3 regions of the Janibacter cremeus genome follow, and region 1 is predicted to be linked to each of the others. Evidence: riboswitches for the same ligand, from Rfam matches in the RefSeq annotation. Region 1 holds a riboswitch; each other region holds the start of a gene.

Evidence for each region. A riboswitch is a leader RNA that binds a small molecule or an ion and turns the genes downstream of it on or off. The one in region 1 is predicted to bind S-adenosylmethionine.
Region 2: another riboswitch for S-adenosylmethionine. It lies ahead of O9K63_RS04680 (flavin reductase family protein); the one in region 1 lies ahead of O9K63_RS02160 (bifunctional o-acetylhomoserine/o-acetylserine sulfhydrylase).
Region 3: another riboswitch for S-adenosylmethionine. It lies ahead of O9K63_RS06615 (aminotransferase class V-fold PLP-dependent enzyme); the one in region 1 lies ahead of O9K63_RS02160 (bifunctional o-acetylhomoserine/o-acetylserine sulfhydrylase).

What each region holds. Positions count from the first base shown of each region.
Region 1 covers NZ_CP115184.1:476,248-479,489, forward strand. Annotated here, with positions in the region: gene O9K63_RS02145 (carboxyl transferase domain-containing protein) at 1-617, opposite strand, end outside; gene O9K63_RS02150 (hypothetical protein) at 671-1,027, shown strand; gene O9K63_RS02155 (hypothetical protein) at 1,014-1,433, shown strand; SAM riboswitch class IV at 1,508-1,621, shown strand; gene O9K63_RS02160 (bifunctional o-acetylhomoserine/o-acetylserine sulfhydrylase) at 1,639-2,958, shown strand; gene O9K63_RS02165 (hypothetical protein) at 3,032-3,242, shown strand, end outside.
Region 2 covers NZ_CP115184.1:1,016,104-1,019,345, forward strand. Annotated here, with positions in the region: gene O9K63_RS04670 (ketopantoate reductase family protein) at 41-949, shown strand; gene O9K63_RS04675 (single-stranded DNA-binding protein) at 957-1,289, opposite strand; SAM riboswitch class I at 1,467-1,555, shown strand; gene O9K63_RS04680 (flavin reductase family protein) at 1,801-2,319, shown strand; gene sfnG (dimethylsulfone monooxygenase SfnG) at 2,322-3,242, shown strand, end outside.
Region 3 covers NZ_CP115184.1:1,427,338-1,430,579, forward strand. Annotated here, with positions in the region: gene O9K63_RS06605 (DNA translocase FtsK) at 1-481, opposite strand, end outside; gene O9K63_RS06610 (prepilin peptidase) at 552-1,199, shown strand; SAM riboswitch class IV at 1,273-1,388, shown strand; gene O9K63_RS06615 (aminotransferase class V-fold PLP-dependent enzyme) at 1,430-2,647, shown strand; gene O9K63_RS06620 (ribonuclease J) at 2,672-3,242, opposite strand, start outside.

The DNA of each region.
Region 1 (3,242 bases):
ACGGCGTCGACGATCCCCTTGTCGACGAGGTTCTCCGCGAGCTGCACCCCTTCGGGGAAGGGCTGCCCGTTGACCGTCTCGTAGACGACCGGCCCGAGGAAGCCGATGAGCGCCTCCGGCTCGGCGATCGTCATGTGCCCCAAGGACCCCCACGAGGCGAAGACCCCGCCGGTCGTGGGGTGGCGCAGGTAGACGAGGTAGGGCAGGCCGGCCGCCTTGTGCGCGACGACGGCCGCGGAGATGTCGACCATCGTCACGAAGGCCGGGGTGCCCTCCTGCATGCGCGTGCCACCACTGGCGGTCGCGGCGATGAGGGGAAGGCGCTCGGTCGTGGCCCGCCGGATCGCGGCGACGATCCGACCGGCGGCCGCCCGGCCGATCGAGCCCGCGAGGAAGCGGAACTCCCCGACGATCAGCGCGGCGTCGTGGCCGTGGATCCGGGCCGAGCCGGTGAGCACCGACTCGTCGGTGCCGGCCCGCTCGGCGGCACGGTCGAGCGTGTCGAGGTACGCCTCGTCCAGACCGTCGAGGTCGAGGGACTCGTCCCAGGAGACGAAGGTGCCCTCGTCGACGACCGTGTCGATCAGCTCGTGGGCAGTCAGGCGACGCGAACTCATGCCGTGATCGTCCCAGTCCCGGCGCTCGGTAACCTTGCGCCGTGCTTGTGCCCTTGACCACTGTCGTGATCGTGGCCGTCGGCGTGCTCGGGGTGATGGCCCTGGTCTACCTGCTGATCAACCGCCTCGTCGACGACGCCATGCTGCTCGTGACCGCCGTCGTCGAGCTGTCCCTGCTCGTCCTCGTCGTCGCCAGCGCCATCGCGCAGGGCAGGGTCACCGGCACCGGGCAGGGCGCGACGATGCTCGCGTACGCGCTGACGCTGCCGCTCATCCCGCCCGCAGTCGTCTTCATCGCGCTGAAGGAGAAGACCCGCTGGTCCATGGGGGTCGTCATCGCCGGCGCCTTCACCGTCGGTGTCATGGCCTACCGCATCCTGCAGATCTGGGACGTCCATGGCCCCGCCTGACGTGCGGACCGGCACCGGCCCGGGCCGGGTCGTCGTCGCCGTCTACGCCGTGCTCGCGCTCGCCGCCACCGGCCGCTCGGTCCTGCAGCTGACCCAGTACCTGGACCGGGCGCCGCTGGCGTACGTGCTCTCCGCGCTGGCGGCGGTGATCTACATCGTCGCGACCGTGGCCCTGGCGAAGGGGGGACGCACCGGCGCCCGGGTCGCCACCGGGGCGATCCTCGTCGAGGCCGTCGGGGTGCTCACCGTGGGCACCCTGTCCTACCTCGTGCCGGAGCTCTTCCCGGACAAGACGGTCTGGTCGCACTACGGAGCGGGCTATGCCTACGCGCCGCTCGTGCTCCCCTTCGTCGGGCTGTGGTGGATCCGCAGGGTGCGACGGGCCCGCCGGGGCGCGGGGGACTGACGGGGGACGCCCCCTTCGCCCGGGAGGTGAGACACCCTCCGCCGGACCACGGGGCGTCTCATATGCTCTGGGCAGGTCTTGAGTGCCAGCGCACAGCCCCGGCTAGCTGGCCGGCAACCCTCCTCCGCGGTGGGGTGCCCCGGGAGACGACCAGGTCCGTGGCAATCCGTCACGGTCAAGCGCGCACCACACCAGGAGCACAGACATGTCCGACCCGACCACGTGGAACTTCGAGACCAAGCAGATCCACGCCGGCCAGGCACCCGACCCGACGACCGGCTCGCGGGCGCTGCCGATCCACCAGACGACGTCCTACGTCTTCAAGGACACCGAGCACGCGGCAAATCTCTTCGGCCTCAAGGAGCTCGGGAACATCTACACGCGGATCATGAACCCGACCCAGGACGCGGTCGAGAACAAGATCGCCGCGCTCGAGGGTGGCGTCGCGGCGCTGATGACCGCCTCGGGCATGTCCGCGACCAGCCTCGCGCTGATGAACATCGCCGAGGCCGGTGACCACATCGTCGCCAGCGCCGCGCTCTACGGCGGCACGGTCAACCTCTTCCAGTACACGCTGCCGAAGTACGGCATCGAGGTCACCCTCGTGGAGGACCCGAGCGACCTGCAGGAGTGGAAGGCCGCGGTCCGGCCGAACACGAAGGCCTTCTTCGGGGAGACCATCGGCAACCCGAAGGACGTCGTCCTCGACATCGCCGGCATCGCCGACGTCGCGCACGAGGCCGGGGTCCCGCTGGTCGTGGACAACACGATCGCCACCCCCTACGTGCTGCGTCCGATCGAGCACGGCGCCGACGTCGTCGTGCACTCCGCGACGAAGTTCCTCGGGGGCCACGGCACCTCGATCGCCGGCGTGATCGTCGACGCCGGGAAGTTCGACTACGCCGCCGACCCGGAGAAGTTCCCCAACTACAACGAGCCCGACCCGAGCTACCACGGCCTGCGCTTCGGCCCGGACCTCGGCGTGAATGGCGCCATGGGGGCCAACCTCTCCTTCATCCTCAAGGCGCGGGTGCAGCTGCTGCGCGACCTCGGCCCGGCCGTCTCGCCGTTCAACGCCTTCCTCATCGGACAGGGCATCGAGACGCTCAGCCTGCGCATGGACCGCCACCTGGACAACGCCCACAAGGTCGCCGACTACCTCGGTGGCCACGCGCAGGTCGAGAAGGTCACGTGGGCCTCGCTGCCGAGCAGCGCCAGCCACGAGACCGCGCAGAAGTACACCCCCAAGGGCGCCGGCTCCATCCTGTCCTTCGAGATCAGCGGCGGCCTCGAGGCGGGCAAGAAGTTCGTCGAGGGCCTGGAGCTGCACAGCCACCTGGCCAACATCGGTGACGTGCGCTCGCTCGTGATCCACCCCGCGTCGACGACCCACTCGCAGGGTCCGGACGAGGACCGCCTCGCCGCCGGCGTCACTCCCGGCCTGGTGCGCCTCTCGGTCGGCCTGGAGAACGCCGACGACATCATCGCCGACCTCGAGCAGGGGTTCGCCGCCGCCAAGGCCTGACCTCGATACATCACCCCGCGGGGCCTGTGGAGAACTCCACGGGCCCCGCGGCGTTCTTCCCTACGGTGTCCGCATGGGTGACGACGGGATCTCGATCGACGGCGAGGGCATCGCCCGCCTCGGGGAGCGGCTCGGGGACATCGCAGACGGACTCGAGGATGCCGCGGCGCGGACCGCGGAGACGGCCGTGTACGGGTTCCCCTCCGGCACGGGCGAGCGGGCCCTGGACGGCGTCCTCGGCGACCGGGAGCTGGTCCGGGTCGAGGTGTGCGGCACGCTGCGGG
Region 2 (3,242 bases), 540 kb from region 1:
GTCCGCCACCGGGCCCGTCGGGGTGTCCTACCTTGTCGGTGTGACCGAGACGCAGATCAGGACCGTGGCCGTCGTGGGCGCGGGCGCCATGGGAGCCATGTACGCCGCGCACTTCGTCGAAGGGGGCATGGAGACCGCACTCGTCGCATCCGGCGACCGGGCCGCCAGGCTGCGTCGCGACCCGATCGACGTCAACGGTGAACCACTGCGGGCACGGATCGTCGAGCCGGGGGTGGACGACTTCCGTGCCGACCTCGTCGTCGTCGCTGTGAAGCACCACGACCTGGCCGCCGCGCTCGACGACGTCGCCCCCTTCGTCGGACCCGGGACCACCTTCGTCTCCGTGCTCAACGGGCTCGACAGCGAGATGACGATCGCCGAGCGGTTCGGCAGCGACGGGGTCCTGCTGTGCATCGCCCTCGGTATGGCGGCCGGACGCGAGGGATCCGAAGTCACCTACCTCTCCCCCGGCCACCTCGTGATCGGGACGACACCCGGGCTGGCCGCCACCGAGCGGGTGCACGCGGTGGGTGCCGCCCTCGACGCTGCTGGTCTCGAGTGGCAGACCCCCGCGGACATGCGCCACGAGATGTGGTGGAAGTTCATGGTCAACACCGCCATCAACCAGGCCTCGGCGGTCCTGCGCAGGCCGTACGCGGCATTCATCGACGAGGGTCCGGCCCGCTCCCTCATGCTCGCCCTGGCCCACGAGGTCATCGCGGTATCCGGGGCGGAGGGAGTGGGCCTCGGTGACGCCGACCTGGCCCGCTGGGACAGCGTCCTGAGGGGACTCCCCGGTGACGGGCAGACGTCGATGCTCCAGGACGTGGTGGCCGGTCGTCGCACCGAGGTCGCCCTCTTCGCCGACCGGGTGGTCGCGCTCGGTCAGCAGCACGGCATCCCGACCCCGTACAACCAGATGACCTCCTGGATCCTCGCGGCCCGCTGACCTGACCTCAGCGTCGGTCGCGCACGAGCCGGCGCACCTCGACCTCGTACCGGCTGGCCGGACCACCGGGGGTGCGGAAGAACCGTCGACGCAGGGCCCCCTCGACCCGCGCTCGGTCACCGTCGACGAAGCGCGCCGCAGCCCGTCGTGCGACCGCCGTCCAGCAGGCGCAATCGATGGTGTCGACCGGACCGCCGGCGTCCCTGGTGACGACGAGCCGGAGCGTCACCAGCTCGTCACCGCTCGGCAGCTCCCGCGTGGTGGGCGCACCGCTGATCCGTCCGGTCAGCTCGATGTGGTTGATCTCGTCGACGTCGTGGATCGTCGTGCCTCGGGCCATGCCACTCCCCCGCTCTCGGTTGCTCGTCAATCTCCAGAATCGTTGTCCCGCAACGCGTGCGGGAAGCAGTTCGACAAGCTGTGGATGCCGGCGCGATGAGCTGTACGGCTGTGGACGCCCGGCCCAACTGGCGAGACACGAATTGACCGGCGAGCGGTTGGGGGCTTCTACTGGGAGCACCCATCCAGAGCGGCCGAGAGATCTGGCTCGACGACGCCGCAGCAACCACCCTCCGGGGCAGGTGCTCACGCCAGGATCGATGGAGGATCGATGCACCACTCCGTGTCCGCTGTGACCACTCCACTGCGCCCTGCCCTCGAGCAGGAGTTCTTCAGCCGCCGCATCGTCGACCTCATGCGTCGGGGCGTCAGCGCCTGTCGCGCCATCTGACGACGGCCGCCGCCGCTCCCCCCGAGCCTTCTCGCCCGGGGCGAGGAGCCCCCTTCGTCATGACGTGGCCCGGCCACGCGCGATCACGCCTGCACTCACCCACACCTCCTGAGGAGGAACCATGAGCACTCCCCTCGTCGACGTCCTCGAACCACTCGACCTGCGTGATGTCTTCCGTGGCGCCGCCGCGAGCACCTGGGTCGTCACCGGCAGCTCGAGCGCCGGACACGTCGGCTTCACCGCCATCTCGATCGTCTCGGTCTCGGTCGACCCACCGCTCGTCAGCTTCAACATCTCCAAGACGTCGAGCTCCCTGGCGACCATCAGCCGGTCCCGCAGGGCTGCGCTCCACCTCTTGTCGGACGAGCAGCATTCCGTCGCAAGCAGGTTCGCCGGCCACCGGGACCGCCGCTTCGTCGAGGACGGCACCTGGTCCGTGGACGAGGGAGGTCTCCCACTCATCCACGGAGGCGCAGCGCGCCTCGTCACCGAGATCGTCGACCTCGTCGACGTGGGCGACAGCTTCATCGCCGTCGCGCGAGTCGACACCGCCGACATCACCGGACGCCCGCCACTCGTGCACCACGCCGGTGGCTACCACCCCCTGACCGCCCTCACCACGACCCCGAACGGAGCCTGACCGTGGCCTTCCCCGACCCCCTGAACTTCGCCTACTGGGTGCCCAACGTCTCCGGCGGCCTCGTCGTCTCCGACATCGAGCAGCGCACCGACCACTCCCCCGAGTACAACCGCGACGTCGCCCGTACCGCCGAGCAGGTCGGCTTCGACTACGCCCTGACCCAGGTGCGCTACCTCGCGTCCTACGGCGCCGATGCCCAGCACGAGTCGGTGTCCTTCTCACTCGACCTCCTCGCCGCGACGGAGCGGCTGAAGGTCATCGCCGCCGTGCACCCCGGTCAGTGGCCGGCGCACATCCTCGCCAAGCTCGCCGCCACGGCGCAGACCACGAGCGGGAACCGACTGGCGCTCAACGTCGTCTCCGGCTGGTTCAAGAAGGAGTACACCGAGCTCGGTCTCGACTGGCTCGACCACGAGGAGCGTTATCGCCGCGCGGAGGAGTTCATCGAGGTCCTGCGGGGGCTGTGGGACCAGGAGGGCTTCACCTACCGCGGTGACTTCTACCGCACGCGGGACGTCACCTTCCGGCCACAGCCGCAGACCGATCCCGAGATCTTCCAGGGCGGCAACTCCACCTCGGCCCAGGCCATGGCCGGCCGGCTGTCCGACTGGTACCTCATGAACGGCCAGACGATCGAGGGCGCAGCCGAGCAGGTCGCGGCCGTGCGCGAGCAGGCCGCCAAGCACGGGCGACGGGTCCGCTTCGGGCTCAACGGGTTCGCAGTCGTCCGTGACACCGAGGCAGAGGCCGTGGCCGTCGTGGACGAGATCATCGCCAGGGCCGACGTCGACAAGGTCAACGACTTCGGCGAGGCCGTGAAGCAGGCGGGCAGTGCCACGGCCGACAAGAAGGGCATGTGGGCCGACAGCGAGTTCAAGGACCTCGTCCAGTACAACGACGGGTTCCGCACCGGCCTCATCGGC
Region 3 (3,242 bases), 950 kb from region 1:
CCATGACGGTGCCGAAGCCGAGGCGGGCATCCGCCGCCTCGTTGCTCGGGGTGCGCAGCAGGCGCACGCCGAGGACCAGCAGGACGATGGGCAACGCGTAGGCGACCCGGCCGAAGGTGCCCGCGGCGACCGCGTGCACGATGTCGCCGAAGCCGCCGGTCAGGCCCCACCACTCGCGGACGGCGACGACGAGGGCGAGCGCGAGGAAGAGGAAGCCGAGCCCGTCACGACGGTGCTCCGGCTCGATCTGGCTGGCCCCGTGGCCCATCCGGCGCACGCTCGATCCGGTGGCGCTCGCGACGCCCATCCAGGTGCGCTGGACGGCGGCGAGCGGCAGCGGGAGCCCACCCCCGGAGGCGCCCTTCTTCCGCGCCGCCGGGGTCTTGCCCTTGGCGGCCGGCTTCCGCCCCGAGGGCCGCGTGCTTCCGCGGGGTCGCGAGGCGGCGCTCTTGCGAGCGGTGGTCGACGGGCGAGTGGCCATGATCGCAGGGTAGGGGAAAGACACGTCCGGCACACGCGTCACACGCGCACCAGGGCGGTAGCCTCCCCCGGTGGACTCCCGCCTGGTGCTCGTCGCCGTCGTGACGGGCGCACTCGGGATCGGCGCCCTGCTCCGACTGCGCACCGGGCGCTACCGCCGTCCCGACGAGACCGGCCCCCTTCCCCGCCATCTGTGGGTGGCGCCGGTCGCCCCCTTCGCCGGGGTGCTCGTGGCGGGGGCTCTCGCCGACCACCCGTGGCCGGTCCTCCTGCCCTACCTCGTCCTCGTGCCCGCCGGGCTCGCCCTCGCTGCGATCGACGCGGACGTGCACCGCCTGCCCAATGCGATCACGCTGCCGTTGGTGCCGGTCGAGCTCGCCCTGCTCGCCGTGGCGAGCGCCGCGACCGGCGACTGGACCTCCCTTCGCCGGGCGGGTCTGGCGGCACTCGTCGTCGGTGGTGGCTTCCTGCTGCTGGCCCTCGTGCTCCACGGACGCTCGATCGGGATGGGCGACGCCAAGCTCGTCGTCTCGCTCGCAGCAGCCCTCGGCTGGCTCTCCTGGGGTCACGTCCTCCTCGGGCTGTGGCTCGGCTTCGTCCTCGGTGGGGTGGTCGCGCTGGGGCTGTTGCTCGCCCGCAGGGCAGGACGGGGCACTCACCTGGCCTTCGGCCCGTACCTCGTGGCCGGCACGCTGCTCGCCCTCCTCCTCCTCGGCTGACGTCCCACGATCCGAGACGGGTGGCACCCGACCGCACACGCCGGGGAGTGCGTCCGCTACCGTCTCGACCCAAGGTCACGAGTACCAGCGACAAGCCCCGGCTAGCTGGTCGGCAACCCTCCTTCCGCGGTGGGGTGCTCCGGGTGACGACCTGGCCGGCGGCGCGGTGTCGCCCGGCAAGCGCGGACTCACGGTCGACGCCTGGGTCCATGACCCGATGGAGTCCTTCCATGACCGTCTCTGACCTGCGTCCCACCACCACGGCCCTGCCCTCGCTCGTGTCGGCCGGACTGACCTACCGCGACTGCGACGGCACCACCGTCGAGTACGCCCACCTCGACCACGGTGCGACCACCCCCGCCCTCGTCGCCGTCACGGAGGCGGTCACGGCCGCCTCCGTCACCTACTCCTCCGTCCACCGCGGCGCGGGCTTCGCCTCCCGGGTGACCAGCTCCCGCTACGAGGCGGCCCGAGAGGCGGTCGCCGCCTTCGTCGGGGCACGCGAGGACGACCAGGTCGTCTTCACCCGCAACACGACCGACTCCTTCAACCTCCTCGCCCGGGCACTGCCGGCGGGCACGACGGTCTTCGTCTTCGCCTCCGAGCACCACGCCGCGCTGCTGCCCTGGGCCGACGCGGTGCGCCTGCCCATCCCGCACAGCCACGCCGAAGCCGTCACGCTGCTCGACGAGGCGCTGCGCACCCACCCGGGCGAGCACCGGCTCGTCGTCGCGACCGGCGCCTCCAACGTCACGGGCGAGCACTGGCCGATCGAGCGGCTCGCCGACCTGGCGCACGCGCACGGGGCCCGCTTCGCGCTCGACGCCGCCCAGGTCGTCCCGCACCGCCGGGTCGACATCGCGGCCCTGGGCATCGACTGGGTCGCCTTCTCCGGACACAAGGTCTACGCGCCCTTCGGCGCCGGAGCACTCGTGGGCCGTCGGGACTGGCTCGACGCCGCCGACCCCTACCTCGCCGGGGGCGGGGCCACCACCCGCGTCGGTGACGGGGCCGTCGAGTGGACCACCGGTCCGGCCCGGCACGAGGCAGGCAGCCCCAACGTCCTCGGTGCGGTCGCGCTCGCCACCGCCTGCGAGGTCATCGGCGAGCACGAGGAGGCGATCATCGCCCACGAGCACGCCCTGCGCACCCGGCTGCTCAGCGGCCTCGCCACCATCGACGGCGTGCACGTGCACACCCTCTTCGGCAGTCGCACCGGCGCGCCCGTCGCGACGATCACGGTCGACGGGCACGACAGCAGCGAGGTCGCCCGCGTCCTGGGCGACGAGCACGGGATCGGCGTGCGCGACGGGAGGTTCTGCGCGCACCCGCTCGTCGACCACCTGCTCGCCGACCGGCCGCAATCCACGGCCGTGCGGATCAGTGCCGGGCTCGGGACGACCAGCGAGCACGTGGACCGGCTGCTCGCCGCCCTTCGCTCGCTCTGATCCGACGGTGGGGGTCGACCCCGCTCAGGCCTCGACGACCACCGGGATGATCATCGGGCGGCGACGGATCTTGCCGCCGACCCAGCCGCCGACCGCGCGACGGACGACCTGCTGCAGCTGGTGCGGGTCGGTCGTGCCCTTGCGGGTGGCCTCGTCGAGGGCGGCGATGATCTTCGGCCGCACCTGGGTGAAGATCTCCTCGTCCTCGGCGAAGCCACGGGCGGTGATCTCCGGGCCCGCGACGACCTTGCCGGTCGAGGCGTCGACGACGACCATGACCGAGATGAAGCCCTCGTCGCGCAGGATGCGGCGGTCCTTGAGCAGCTCCTCCGTCGCGGCACCGACGCTCGAGCCGTCGACGTAGATGTAGCCGCAGGGCACCGCCCCGACGATGCGCGCCCGGCCGTCGACGAGGTCGACGACGACCCCGTCCTCGGCCAGGACGACGTGGTCCGCGTCCACCCCCGTGGCGATGGCCAGCTCGGCGTTGGCCACGAGGTGGCGCCACTCGCCGTGGACCGGCATCACGTTGCGCGGCTTGACGATGTTGTAGCAGTAGAGCAGCTCACCGGCGCTGGCGTGCCCGGAGACGTGC